Regions from separate parts of the Nocardioides sp. JCM 18998 genome, predicted to be linked through region 2. Evidence: riboswitches for the same ligand, from Rfam matches in the RefSeq annotation. Region 2 holds a riboswitch; each other region holds the start of a gene.
What was found. Region 2 has a riboswitch for cobalamin ahead of cobN (cobaltochelatase subunit CobN). Riboswitches for the same ligand answer to the same signal wherever they lie in the genome.

Region 1 (4,782 bases), 2.0 Mb from region 2:
GCTCGTGCTCTGGACGCCGACCGAGACCGCCGACGACCTGGTCGCCCTGACCGCCGCGGCCGACGCGATGGCGACGACCGTCGGTGCCCGCCTCCTGACCCTTCCGGCCGGACGCGGCGAGATCTGGACGTGGGTCGCGACCAGGCGACCGCTCACGGACGAGCGGCTTCGCGCGGCGTTGGCCGAGGTTCGCGAAGGCGCCGAATCCGGGGTGAGCATCAGCGCAGGGACGCCCGGCACGGGGCTCGCGGCATTCCGCTCCTCCCATCGCGAGGCCGTCGACGCACAGCGCCACGCCATCGAGACCGAGACCGCGACAGGCACCACCACGCTGTACGCCGACGTCGAGCTCGCGTGTGTCGCGGCGGGGCGCAAGGCGGCCGTCGCCGCGCTGATCCAGCGCGAGCTCGGCGCGCTCGCGGACGCCACCCCGCTGGTGGAGCGCCTACGCGAGACGGTGGCGGCCTACCTCCGTCGCGGCGGCAGCGTCGAGCTGGCCGCCACGGACCTCTTCGTGCACAAGAACACCGTGCGCTACCGCCTCGCCCAGGCCGAGGAGCTGCTCGGCCACCCGCTCACCGAGCGCCGGACCGAGGTGGCACTGGCCCTGGCGTGCCTGCCGCGGTTCGGCCATCTGCCGGCCCTCTGAGCTGCGGAGCCCTGCGAGATCAGTAGTACCAGGGGAAGTCGTCCACGCCGTGATGGCAGCTGACGGAGATGAGCGATTGTGCCCGAAACCCTGGCTCGACCTGCGCAGATGCCGCGATGGTCGTCAACGGTCACAGCGGTTGTTGAGGGACCGCGACGGACGTCCTGCGGACTCTCTGCGGACTCGACCTGCCAGGCAGCGTGCGTGCCCGTTCGCGCTTCCTGTCGTCGGCCCCAACGTCACCAACCCAGGTTTCGCCGACCCTGGGCGCTCGTGCGGCGTTGTCCGATGTTCGAGCCTTCCAAGGCCACCACAGCGCTCAGGGAGGCGAGTTCTCTGTCACTATTGCAAATGATTCGCAGTAGCGACAGGCTTGCATCATGGCCGACTACTCGCTCCCTGACCTCCCCTACGACTACGCGGCGTTGGAGCCCTATATCTCCGGCGCGATCATGGAGCTGCACCACGACAAGCACCACGCGACCTATGTCAAGGGCATCAACACCGCGGTGGAGCAGCTCGCGGAGGCCCGCGAGGCCGAGTCCTTCGGAGGCCTCTCGGCGCTGGAGAAGAACCTCGCCTTCCACCTCGGAGGCCACGTCAACCACTCGGTGTTCTGGCCCAACATGAGCCCGGACGGTGGGGACAAGCCGACCGGCGAACTCGCTCAGGTGATCGAGGAGTACTTCGGCGGCTTCGACAAGTTCCGCGCCCACTTCGAGGCCAACGCTCTCGGCGTCCAGGGATCCGGCTGGTCCGTGCTGACCTGGGACATGGTCGCGCAGCGGCCGTACATCATCCAGCACTTCGACCACCAGGGGAACGTGCCGATCTGCATGGTCCCGCTGCTGATGCTCGACATGTGGGAGCACGCGTACTACCTGCAGTACAAGAACGACAAGGCGACGTTCGTGAAGCAGTGGTGGAACGTCGTGAACTGGGCCGACGTCCAGGCCCGCTTCGAGAAGGCCCGCCATCAGACGCCCGGGCTGATCCTGTGAGCGAGTCTTCGCGCCGCTCCGAGCTCGCCCCCGTCGTGGCCGCCGCGCAGCGGGTCGCCGGCATCGTCGCCGCTCGCAACCGGGGCGACGCCGACGGCGCGCGGCAGCTCCTGGGATCCTTCAGCGACGAGCGCGAGCTCGCCGGGGGTGCTCTTCTGGTCGCTGAGCTCAGCCTCGGCCTGCTGCAGAAGGAGACCGGGGAGAGCCTCGAGCAGTGCATCCACGATCTCTGTGTCCAGATGGAGCACGCTCTCGCCTCGCCCCCGGCGAGCTGAGCCTCGACCGCCGCGATCACCGGATCCTCGGGCGTTTCGGGACTCTGGCGTGGTGGGCGACGTGCCCGCTGCGTGACCCGTCGGCGACGACGTGAGACATCCACATGTTGGGAGTTGCACGGATGTAGTTCCCATATATAGTGGCTGGCGTAGCTGGTTCTGCGTGTCAGCCGGACACGTGGAGGCAAGAGGGAACCCGGTGCGAATCCGGGACTGCCCCGCAGCGGTAAGTGGGAACGACCGCCGTCACAAGCACTGGATCGCAGATCTGGGAAGCGACGGCCAGTAGGCGTCCGACGTAGTACGCGTCGGATGTGCCCGCGAGTCCGAAGACCTGCCAGCGCACCACACCCGTCGGGTGTGGTGGTCCGAGGCCTCGTGGGAAGGCTGACGCCAGACCCGCGAGCCCGTCGTGCCTCGCAGGCCAGTCGTCTCCTCCTCCCGGCACGGACCTGAGTCAGATCTCGCGAGGAGAGAGAAGTGACGGTCATCGACACCCCGCTGCCCACCATGCCGGCCGAGCCCGTACGCCGCGCCACCATGCAGGTGCTCAAGCGCAACGGCGACACCGAGAGCGTCGACGTCAACAAGATCGTTCGGGCCATCGACCGCGTCAGCGGCGATCTGCCCGACGTCGACCCGATGCGGGTCGCGACCCGCACGATCAGCGGCCTGTATGACGGCGCGACCACCGCCGAGCTGGACCGGCTCAGCATTCAGACCTCCGCCGAGATGATCGGCGAGGAGCCGGAGTACTCCCGCCTCGCCGCGCGCCTGCTGGCCGCCTATATCGACAAGGAGGTCCGCAACCAGGGCGTCGCCTCCTTCAGCCAGTCCGTCAGCCTCGGTCACGCCGAGGGCCTGATCGGCGACGAGACCGCACGCTTCGTCAAGGACAACGCCCGCAAGCTCGACTTCGCCATCGACCTCGAGGGCGACAACCGGTTCGAGTACTTCGGGCTGCGCACCGTCTACGACCGCTACCTGCTGCGTCACCCCACCTCGCGACTGGTCGTCGAGACCCCGCAGTACTTCATGCTCCGTGTCGCCTGCGGTCTGGCACAGAGCCCGGCCGAGGCCATCGAGTTCTACCGGCTGATGTCCTCGCTGGCCTACCTCCCCTCGAGCCCGACGCTGTTCAACTCCGGCACCCGGCACAGCCAGATGTCGTCGTGCTACCTGGTCGACTCCCCCAAGGACGAGCTCGACTCGATCTACAGCCGCTACATGCAGGTCGCGAAGCTCTCGAAGTTCGCCGGCGGCATAGGCATCGGCTTCTCCCGCGTCCGCTCCCGCGGCGCGCTGATCCGCGGCACCAACGGCCAGTCCAACGGCATCGTGCCCTTCCTGCGGACCCTCGACTCGTCCGTGTCGGCGGTCAACCAGGGCGGACGGCGCAAGGGCGCGGCGTGCGTCTACCTCGAGTCGTGGCACCCCGACGTCGAGGAGTTCCTCGAGCTGCGCGACAACACCGGCGAGGAGGCGCGCCGTACGCACAACCTCAACCTCGCCAACTGGATCCCCGACGAGTTCATGCGCCGCGTCGAGGCCGACGAGGACTGGTCGCTGATCGACCCCGACCAGGCACCCGAGCTGGTCGACCTGTGGGGCACTGCGTTCGAGACCCGCTACCGCGAGCTCGAGGCGGCGGGTCGTGTCGTGCGTACGGTCAAGGCCCGCGACCTCTACGCCAAGATGATGCGGACCCTCGCCCAGACCGGCAACGGCTGGATGACGTTCAAGGACGCCTCCAACCGCACCTGCAACCAGACCACGGATGCGCCCGGCGGCCCGACGGTGCACCTGTCGAACCTGTGCACCGAGATAATCGAGGTCTCCTCCGACACCGAGACCGCCGTGTGCAACCTCGGCTCGATCAACCTCGCCCAACACGTCGTCTCGACCGGCTCGACCACCATGCTCGACTGGGACAAGCTGCGCGCCACCGTACGGACCGCCGTCCCGCTGCTCGACCGCGTGATCGACATCAACTTCTACCCGAGCACCGAGGCGGCCGCCTCCAACCCGCGCTGGCGCCCGGTCGGCCTGGGCCTGATGGGGCTGCAGGACGTCTTCTTCGCGCTGCACCTGCCGTTCGACTCCGCCGAGGCGCTCGAGCTCTCCACCCGCATCCAGGAGGAGGTCTACCTGACGGCGCTGGAGGTCTCCGCCGACCTGGCCGAACAGCACGGCGCGCACCCCTCGTTCTCCGAGACCCGGGCCGCGAAGGGCCAGCTGCAGCCCGACCTGTGGGGCGTCACCCCGAACCAGACCGAGCGCTGGGCAGCGCTGCGCGAGCGGGTCGCGGCCACGGGCCTGCGCAACTCGCTGCTGATCGCGATCGCCCCGACCGCGACGATCGCCTCGATCGCCGGCGCGTACGAGTGCATCGAGCCGCAGGTCTCCAACCTGTTCAAGCGCGAGACCCTGTCGGGCGAGTTCCTGCAGATCAACACCGCGCTGGTGCGCGAGCTCAAGTCCCGCGGGCTGTGGACCCCGGAGATCCGCGAGCAGATCAAGCGTGCCGAGGGCTCGGTCCAGGGCATCACGACCCTGCCGGAGGAGCTGCGCGCCGTGTTCCGTACGGCCTGGGAGCTGCCGCAGAAGGCGCTCATCGAGATGGCGGCGGCCCGCTCGCCTTACATCGACCAGAGCCAGTCGCTCAACCTCTTCATCGCCGGCCCGACCATCGGGAAGCTCTCCTCGATGTACCTCTACGCGTGGAAGAGCGGCCTGAAGACCACCTATTACCTGCGCTCGCGCCCCGCGACACGGATCCAGCAGGCGACCGTCGCCGGCGCCAGCACCGCCACGTCCGCCGGTACGGCCGCGGTCGTCGAGCCTGTCGAGACACCCC
Region 2 (4,782 bases):
CCAGCAAAACGGGACTGGCGGCGGCACCCGCCAGGGTGCAGGCTGCCGTCTAGTACGGCAGCGGCACCCGGTCCCCCACCCTCCGAGAGGCAACCGATGTCACAGCAGGACTCCGCGCAGCCCGCCAAGACCCCCGTCGTCTTCATCCACGGCCTGTGGCTGCACGCCAGCAGCTGGCAGCCGTGGATCGACCGGTTCGAGAGCCGCGGCTACGCGCCGATCGCGCCCGGCTGGCCGCACGAGCCGGCCACCGTGGCCGAGGCGCGCGCCAACCCGAAGGCCGTCGCCGGCGTCGGCATCGACCAGGTCACCCAGCACTACGCTGCGATCATCAGCGAGCTGCCGGAGGCCCCCGTCCTCGTCGGGCACTCGTTCGGCGGCCTGTTCGTCCAGAAGCTGCTCGGCATGGGCCTGGGCCGCGCGGGCGTCGCGATCGACCCGGCGCAGATCAAGGGCGTCCTGCCGCTGCCGCTCGCCCAGCTGCGCTCGGGCTTCCCGGTGCTGGGCAACCCGGGCAACAAGAAGAAGTCCGTCGCGCTGACCAAGCCGCAGTTCCGGTACGGCTTCGGCAACGCGCTCCCCGAGCAGGAGTCCGACGCGCTCTGGGACGCGCACACCATCCCCTCGCCCGGGCGGCCACTCTTCGAGGCGGCGTTCGCGAACTTCAGCGGCAAGTCGCCGGCCAAGGTGGCCACCGACAACAACACCCGCGGCCCGCTGCTGATGATCTCCGGGAAGCTCGACCACACCGTGCCCGACGTCGTCACCCGCGCCGCGTACAAGCTCTACGGCAAGTCGAGCGCCGTGACCGAGCTCAAGCAGTACCCCGACCGCGGCCACTCGCTGACCCTCGACCACGGCTGGATCGAGGTCGCCGACGACGTCCTTGACTGGCTGGACAAGCAGGCCGCCGCCGCCTGAGCCAGGCTCAGCCGTGTGCGCCGGGCTCGTGCTCGGCGTGACTCGCCTGCTCGAACTGGAACGTGGAGTGCTCGACGTCGAAATGACCGCCGAGGCACTCCTGCAGGGCGTCGAGCAGGCGAGGCGCGTGCCCGTCGAGGAAGCAGCCGTCGTCGATCACCACGTGGGCCGACAGCGCCGGCATCCCCGAGGTGATCGTCCAGGCGTGCAGGTCGTGCACCTCACGGACGTGATCGACGCCGAGCAGGTGCGCCCGGACCTGGGTCAGGTCGACCCCGGCCGGGGCGCCCTCGAGCAGGATCCGCCCCGACTCGCGGAGCAGTCCCCATGCGGCGCTGACCATCAGGCCGACGACGACCAGTGAGGCGATCGAGTCAGCCCTCGACCAGCCGGTCGCCAGGATCACGATGGCCGCGATGACGGTGCCGACGAAGCCGTAGAGGTCCGTGAGGATGTGCTGGTAGGCGCCCTCGACGTTGAGGCTGGCGCGGTTGGCGCGCGCGATCAGCCAGGCGGCGGCGACGTTGACCACGCAACCGACCAGGGCGACGACGAGCACCGGGACACCGGCCACGTCGGGATGGGTGGCGAAGAGCCGTCGGATCGCCTCCACGAGCACGATCCCGGAGACCACCAGCATGGTGATGCCGTTGACCGCGGCGGCGACGATCTCGGCACGCTTCAGCCCGTACGTCCAGCGCTCCGAGACCGGCCGCGCGGCCAGGCTCATCGCCCAGAGCGCAGCAGCGATCGCCCCTGCATCGGTGAGCATGTGCCCCGCGTCGGAGAGGAGCGCGAGGGAGTCGGCGGCGAAGGCCACCACCACCTCGGCGGCCATGAACGCCAGCAGCAGGACCAGCGCCGCGATCAGGTACGAGCGCCGGGCGTCGGTCTCGATGCCGTGCGCATGCGCATGGCCGTGTGCATGCTCGTGCTCATGGCGGTGCCCGTCGTGCGGTCCCTGGTGATCCACGCCGCCCATCCTCCCGTACTGTTCGCAGTGCCTGTGGCGCAGGAACCCGGTGTGAGTCCGGGGCGGTTCCGCCACTGTGACCTCGCTCCGCGTCCGATCTTCCCGGGCCCAGGGTGAGGCAGCCAGACACTGGCCGCAGGCGTTTCCGACCGATCAACGGGGCGAGAACCCCGAGGAGGAGCCGCTGCCATGCGGATCGCGCTGCTGTCCACGTCCGACACCGACCTGCTCTCGGCGCGCGCCGGAGGCGCCGACTACGCATGGGCCAATCCGTCGCGCGCCGGCGACGCAGCCCTCGCCGCGGCCGTCGAGGGCGCCGATCTGGTGGTCGTACGCCTCCTCGGCTCTCCGCACGACCTGTGGCCCGGCGTCGAAGCGGTCCGGGCCGCCGGAACGCCCTTGGTCGTGCTCGGCGGCGAGCAGCAGCCCAGCGCGGAGCTGATGGAGCTCTCGACGGTGCCGATGGGGGTCGCGGCCGAGGCGCACCGCTACCTCGCCGAGGGCGGCCCGGCCAACCTCGCCCAGCTGCACGCGTTCCTGTCCGACACCGTGCTGCTCACCGGTGAGGGCTTCGAGCCGCCCGCCGTCCTCCCCGCCTGGGGCTTCGCCGCGCGCCCGAGTCTCGATACGCCCTCGCCTAGCGGCTCGGGCTACTCGACCAACGGAGCCGGTGGTCGAGTGGCGAGCGCCGGTGAGTCCGGTGGTCGAGTGGCGAGCGCCGGTGAGTCCGGTGGTCGAGTAGCGAGCGCCAGCGAGCATATCGAGACCCGGCCACGTATCGGCGTGCTGTACTACCGCGCCCACGAGGCCAGCGGGAACACGGCGTTCGTGCACGCGCTCGCTGATGCGATCGACGCGACCGGCGCGGCGGTGGGGGTGCCGATCTTCGCCGGTTCGCTGCGCTCGGCCCCCGACGACCTGTACGACGCCCTCGGCACACTGGACGCGCTCGTCGTCACCGTGCTCGCGGCCGGCGGCTCGGTGCCGGCGACCGCCAGCGCCGGCGAGGACGACGAGGCCTGGGACGTGGAGCGGATGGCTGCGCTCGACATCCCCGTGCTGCAGGGCCTCGCACTGACCAGCAGCCGCGCGGAGTGGGCGGCCTCCGACGACGGCGTCACTCCGCTGGACTACGCCAGCCAGATCGCGATCCCGGAGTTCGACGGCCGGATCAGCACCGCGCCGTTCTCCTTCAAGGAGGTCGACGAGCAGGGCCTGCCGCATTACGTGGCCGACCCCGAACGCTGCGCCCGCGTCGCCGGCATCGCCGTCAACCACGCTCGTCTACGACACGCTCCGAACGCGGAGAAGCGGCTCGCGCTGGTGCTCTCGGCCTACCCCACCAAGCACGCCCGGATCGGCAACGCCGTCGGCCTCGACACCCCGGTCTCCGCGATCCGGCTGCTGCGCCGGCTGCGCGATGAGGGCTACGACCTCGGGAGCGACAACGTCGTCACCCGGATCCTGGACGGGGTCTCGACATGCTCGACCTCCGAGACCGAGGCCGGTGACGCGCTGATCCATGCCCTCATCGCCGCCGGAGGCCAGGACGAGGAGTGGCTGACCTCCGCCGACCTGACCGATGCGCACGTACGGATCACGAAGGCCCAGTACGACGCCTGGACGGCCGACCTGCCCGAGGACCTGCGGGCGTCGATGACCGAGGCGTGGGGCGAGGCTCCCGGCAGCCTCTTCGTCAACGATGCCGGCGAGCTGGTCCTCGCCACCCTGCAGGCCGGCAACGTCGTCATCATGATCCAGCCGCCGCGCGGCTTCGGCGAGAACCCGGTCGCGATCTACCACGACCCCGACCTGCCGGTGACGCACCACTACCTCGCCGCGTACCGCTGGCTCGAGCACGGGTTCGGGGCCAACGCCGTGGTCCACCTCGGCAAGCACGGCTCGCTGGAGTGGCTGCCCGGCAAGAACGCCGCCCTCTCCGCATCGTGCGGCACCGACGCGACGCTCGGCAGCCTGCCGCTGATCTACCCGTTCCTGGTCAACGACCCCGGCGAGGGTGCCCAGGCCAAGCGCCGCGCCCACGCCACCATCGTCGACCACCTGGTGCCGCCGATGGCGCGCGCCGAGTCGTACGGCGACATCGCTCGGCTGGAGGCACTGCTGGAGGAGTACGACAAGATCTCGACGATGGACCCGGCCAAGCTGCCGGCGATCCGCGGGGAGATCTGGCAGCTGATGCACGCCGCCGAGCTGCACCGCGACCTCGGTCTCGAGGAGCGCCCGGACGATGAGGAGTTCGACGACTTCCTGCTGCACGTCGACGGTTGGCTGTGCGAGATCAAGGACGCCCAGATCCGCGACGGCCTGCACGTCCTGGGCGCGGCGCCGGAGGGCGAGGCGCGGGTCAACCTCGTGCTCTCCATCCTGCGCGCCGCGCAGGTGTGGGGCGGTGTCGGGAACGCGGTGCCGGGGCTGCGGTCGGCGCTGGGGTTGGTCTCGACAAGCTCGACCTCCGAGGCCGAGCACGCTGGTCGAGTAGCGAGCGCCAGCGAGCGTATCGAGACCCGTATCGAGGTCGATCACGTCGAGGCCCAGGCGCGTGAGCTGGTCGAGGCGATGGAGAAGGCCGGCTGGGACACCGAGGTGATCCCGATCCTGCACGCCTCCCCGGAGGTCCAGCAGGTGCTGACCTTCGCCGCCGAGCAGGTCGTCCCCCGGCTCGCCGGCACGACCGACGAGCTCGACGCCGTCCTGCACGCCCTCGCCGGCGGCTACATCCCGGCCGGCCCGTCCGGCTCGCCGCTGCGCGGCCTGGTCAACGTGCTGCCGACCGGGCGCAACTTCTACACCGTCGACCCGCGCGCGGTGCCGTCGCGGCTGGCCTGGCAGACCGGCCAGGCGATGGCCGACTCGCTCGTGCAGCGCTA
Region 3 (4,782 bases), 1.1 Mb from region 2:
GAGCAGGTCGACGTGTTGGTCTCGCCGACGGCGCCGAGCACCGCGTGGCCGATCGGTGAGAAGGCCGACGACCCGCTGGCGATGTACCTGCAGGACCTTGCCACCATCCCGGCGAACCTCGCCGGCGTGCCGGGCATCTCGATCCCGTCCGGCGTCTCGTCCGCCGACGGGCTGCCGACCGGCATCCAGTTCCTCGCGCCGGTGCTCGAGGACGCCCGCCTCTACCGGGTCGGAGCGGCCCTGGAGAGCGCGCTGTTCGAGCGCTGGGGCGGCCCCATCGTTCCCCCGGCGTACGCCCCGAAGGGAGCCAACTGACCATGAGTGACGTCCTGATCGACTTCGACGAGGTGCTCGAGAGCTTCGACCCCGCGATGGGCCTCGAGGTCCACGTCGAGCTCAATACGAACACCAAGATGTTCTGCGGCTGCCCGACCGCCTTCGGCGGGGAGCCCAACACCCAGGTCTGCCCGACCTGCCTCGGCCTGCCCGGCGCCATGCCGGTCGTTAACGCCAAGGCGGTCGAGTCGGCGATCCGGATCGGTCTCGCGCTCAACTGCGAGATCGCACAGTGGTGCCGCTTCGCGCGGAAGAACTACTTCTACCCGGACATGCCGAAGAACTTCCAGACCAGCCAGTACGACGAGCCGATCGCGTTCGAGGGCTACCTCGACGTGGAAGTGCGGGATGAGGCGGGTGAGACCTCGATTCACAGGATCGAGATCGAGCGCGCGCACATGGAGGAGGACACCGGCAAGGCCACCCACGTGGGCGGCGCGACGGGTCGCATCCACGGTGCCGACTACTCGCTGATCGACTACAACCGCGCCGGCATCCCGCTGATCGAGATCGTCACCAAGCCGATCCTGAACACGGGTGCGAAGGCGCCGCTGGTGGCCAAGGCGTACGTCTCCGCGCTGCGCGACCTGATCAAGGCGCTCGGCGTCTCCGACGTCCGGATGGACCAGGGCTCGATGCGCTGCGACGTCAACCTGTCGCTGGCCCCGAAGGGCCCGGAGAACGCTGGGAAACTCGGCACCCGCTCGGAGACCAAGAACGTCAACTCGCTGCGCTCGGTGGAGCGCGCGGTGCGCTTCGAGATGTCACGCCACGCCGGCATCCTGCTCGGCGGCGGCTCGGTGCTGCAGGAGACCCGTCACTTCCACGAGGCCGACGGCACCACCTCGTCGGGCCGGGAGAAGTCGGACGCCGAGGACTACCGCTACTTCCCGGAGCCCGACCTGGTCCCGGTCGCGCCGTCGCGCGAGTGGGTCGAGGAGCTGCGGGGGACCCTGCCGGAGAACCCGGCCGAGCGCCGTACCCGCCTGCAGGCCGACTGGGGCTTCACCGACCTGGAGATGCGCGACGCGATCAACGCCGACGCGATCGACCTCATCGAGGAGACCGTCGCGGCCGGCGCGGCTCCGCAGGCCGCCCGCAAGTGGTGGCTCTCGGAGATCTCGCGCCGCGCCAACGAGGCCGGCGTCGAGCTGTCAGCGGCCGGCGTCTCCCCGGCTCAGGTCGCCGAGGTGCAGAAGCTGATCGACGAGGGCACCCTCAACGACAAGCTCGCGCGCCAGGTCTTCGACGGCCTCTTCGCCGGCGAGGGCACGGCCGCCGAGATCATCGAGAAGCGCGGCCTCGCGCTCGTCTCCGACGACGGCCCGCTGCTGGCCGCCATCGAGGAGGCGCTCGCCGCCCAGCCCGACATCGCCGACAAGATCCGCGGCGGCAACCACAAGGCGGCCGGCGCCATCGTCGGCGCGGTGATGAAGGCGACCCGCGGCCAGGCCGACGCCGCCCGGGTGCAGCAGCTGATCGTCGAGAAGCTCAGCTGACGGCGGTCGGTCCAGCAAGGTATGTAGCCGAACCCGCACTTCCCACGGTGAGTTCCACCCGGGAAGTGCGGGTTCCTCTGCATACCTCGACGGACCAGCCGTGGGCCCACCCACGCTCCTGAGGTCGTGACTCGGCACCGGCCGCGTTAGGCTGCGCCGTACTCAAATTCCATACACGCCCGTAGCGGGGGAAGCCGGTGAGACTCCGGCGCTGACCCGCAACCGTGACCCCTTGGGGGAGCCGGAGCACCTGCCACGACGCGTCTTGACCACAACGCTGCCGAGGTACGCAGCGGGTCGGCTCCCGGTCCTCGGACCCGGTCCACCCGTCGCTAGCAGCGGGAAGGACCCATGCACAAGCTCGTCCGGCGCTCCAGCGCCCTGGCCGCCGCGGCGCTCGCCGCGGGCGCCCTTACTCTTCCGGCCGGCTCGGCCCAGGCGAAGGCCCCGACGGTGGCCGCCGTCGCCTCCACCGCCGCCTCGCTCACGGCGGGAGGCTCGTGGCTCGCCACCGAGCTCGCCGCCGGCGCCTGGGGCTCGACCTACGACGGCACCTTCTACCCGGACATGGGCTCGGTGATCGACGCCGGCTACGCCGCGCGCGCCGCGGGCAAGAGCGCCGCGGTGCTCAAGGCCGGCAACACCCTCGCGGTGCCGGCCAACGCCGACTCCTACGTCGGCACCGGCGGCGAGCACTACGCCGGCCCGACCGCCAAGGCGCTCGCGTTCCAGCAGCACCTCGGCCGGTCCAGCACGCTCGCGTCGCACAACCTTCTCGCCGACCTGGAGTCGATGGTCACCGCGACCGGCCGCATCCAGGACAGCTCGGCGTACGGTGACTACGCGAACACCATCGGTCAGTCGTTCGCCGCCGAGGCGCTGCACGCCGCGGGGAGCAGCAAGGCCGCCGCGGCCACCAGCTTCCTGCTCACCCAGCAGTGCAAGGCCGGTTGGTTCCGGCTCTACTTCACCGATGTCACCCCCGCCGCGACGGGTCCCGACGACTACCCGCTGCACGCGCAGTCGGACGCCGCCTGCGACACCGACTCTGCCGCGACGGCCGACACCGACGTGACCGCGTACGCCATCCTCAACCTGCTCGACCAGCGCTCGACGCCGGCCGTGTCCGCCGCGATCGCCAAGGCGCTCGGCTGGCTCGAGGCCGCCCAGAAGTCGGACGGGTCGTTCATCGGCGGCATCAGCACCGCCACCTCGAACGCCGACAGCACCGGCCTCGCGGGCTGGGCGCTCGGTGCCGCGGGTGACAAGCCCGCTGCCGCGAAGGCGGCGAGCTGGGTCTACCGCCACCAGGTGCACAGCGGTCCCGACGCCGGGGCCGTCGCGTACGACGATGCCGCACTCAAGGCCGTCACCGCCAAGGGCATCGACGACACCGTGATCGGCCAGTGGCGTACGGCCACGGCGCAGGCACTGCCCTCGCTCGCGTATCTGCCGGTCACCAAGATCGCCGCCAAGCCGGCCAAGAGCGCCCACCACGGCACGGTCGGCGTGAAGGTCACCGTCGGTGGCAAGCCGTTCACCGGGAAGGTCACCGTCAAGGTCGGCAAGAAGAAGCTGACCGCCAAGGTCCGCAAGGGCGTTCTCAGCCTGAAGTCCGCGAAGGTCTTCCGCGGCAAGAAGAAGGTCCGCGCCACGATCTGGTTCAAGGGCTCCAGCACGGTCGCGCCGTTCAGCAAGACCCTCGTGCTCAAGGCCGCGAAGCGCTGATGCTCTCCACCCTGCGATCGGTCGTCGCCGCGGCTGTCCTGGCAACAGGGCTGGCCGTGGCGGCGATCGCCGTACCCGCCGCTGCGCCGGCGTCGGCCGCGGCCTGCGGTGACGCCCGGGGCGTCACCGTGGTGGTCGACCCGCAGCAGCTCGGCGGCGGGGCTCAGGAGGTCTGCGATGCCTCCGGCGCCGGCCGGACCGCGAGCGCGATCTTCGAGGAGTCCGGGTTCCACCAGAGCTACGCAGTCAACGGCGGGATGGTCTGCCGGGTCAACGGCGTGCCCGCCAGCGACCCGTGCCGCAACGACCCGCCCGCCACCGCCTACTGGAGCCTGTGGTGGTCCGACGGCACCACCGGCTGGGTGTACGCCAGCCTCGGCGCCGGCTCGCTGAAGATCCCGGCCGGCGGCTCGGTCGCCTGGTCCTGGCAGGGGCAGAGCGCCAGGAACCTGCCGAGCATCGCCCCGGCAGCGCACGCGGCTGCCCCCACCACACCTGACACTTCCGCGAAGGCGAAGCCGTCCACCAAGGCCCAGTCCACCCAGGCCCAGTCCACGCCGGCTCGCCCGGCCAAGGTCACGCAGAAGGCCCAACAGACGGCCCAGCAGACGGCCCAGCAGACGGTCGTCCCGACGACCACCTCCGACCCCACGGCGTCGGCCACGGCCACGCCGAGCGCGGGCGCTTCCACGCCGGCCGCCAAGCGCACGAAGCACGCCGCGAGCGTGACGGCCTCCGCCTCTGTCTCGGCGAGCGCTGCGGTGGGCTCGGCCACGCCGACTCCGACCCCGTCCGTTCCTGCAGACTCGACGCTCACAGGTGCAAACTCGGTGGGATCTTCTGCAGACTCGGGCCTGCCGGGTTGGGTCGCGCCCGCCATCATCGCCGCGCTCGCGGTCGCTGCTGGTGGGATCACGCTGGCTCGTCGCCGGATGCGCTGACCGGTACGACATGGCGCGACCGGCACGCGACCTCCACCCGATCGCCTGGTGGCTCTGGGCGATCGGGCTGGCGACGTACGCCTCTCAGACCACCAACCCGTACCTGCTCCTGCTGCTGATCGGGGTGGCGTCGCTCGTGGTGAGCGCGCGCCGCTCCGATCAGCCGTGGGCGCGCACCTTCCGGCTCTACCTCGTGGCCGGCGCGTTCATCGTGGCGATCCGGGTCGGCTTCCGGATCCTGCTCGGCAGCGGCTTCGGCGGCACCGTGATCCTCGACC

Region 1: linked by a shared signal. The riboswitch ahead of ACZ5L9_RS06080 (ribonucleoside-diphosphate reductase subunit alpha) and the one ahead of cobN (cobaltochelatase subunit CobN) in region 2 are both predicted to bind cobalamin.
Region 3: linked by a shared signal. The riboswitch ahead of ACZ5L9_RS11980 (hypothetical protein) and the one ahead of cobN (cobaltochelatase subunit CobN) in region 2 are both predicted to bind cobalamin.

What each region holds. Positions count from the first base shown of each region.
Region 1 is NZ_AP043886.1:1,271,286-1,276,067, forward strand. Features, by position in the region: gene ACZ5L9_RS06065 (PucR family transcriptional regulator) at 1-649, shown strand, start outside; gene ACZ5L9_RS06070 (superoxide dismutase) at 1,030-1,650, shown strand; gene ACZ5L9_RS06075 (hypothetical protein) at 1,647-1,925, shown strand; cobalamin riboswitch at 2,063-2,281, shown strand; gene ACZ5L9_RS06080 (ribonucleoside-diphosphate reductase subunit alpha) at 2,406-4,782, shown strand, end outside.
Region 2 is NZ_AP043886.1:3,648,670-3,653,451, forward strand. Features, by position in the region: gene ACZ5L9_RS17185 (alpha/beta hydrolase) at 97-921, shown strand; gene ACZ5L9_RS17190 (cation diffusion facilitator family transporter) at 929-1,903, opposite strand; cobalamin riboswitch at 1,912-2,046, shown strand; gene cobN (cobaltochelatase subunit CobN) at 2,084-4,782, shown strand, end outside.
Region 3 is NZ_AP043886.1:2,552,917-2,557,698, forward strand. Features, by position in the region: gene gatA (Asp-tRNA(Asn)/Glu-tRNA(Gln) amidotransferase subunit GatA) at 1-315, shown strand, start outside; gene gatB (Asp-tRNA(Asn)/Glu-tRNA(Gln) amidotransferase subunit GatB) at 318-1,835, shown strand; cobalamin riboswitch at 1,968-2,107, shown strand; gene ACZ5L9_RS11980 (hypothetical protein) at 2,187-3,563, shown strand; gene ACZ5L9_RS11985 (hypothetical protein) at 3,563-4,504, shown strand; gene ACZ5L9_RS11990 (energy-coupling factor transporter transmembrane component T) at 4,515-4,782, shown strand, end outside.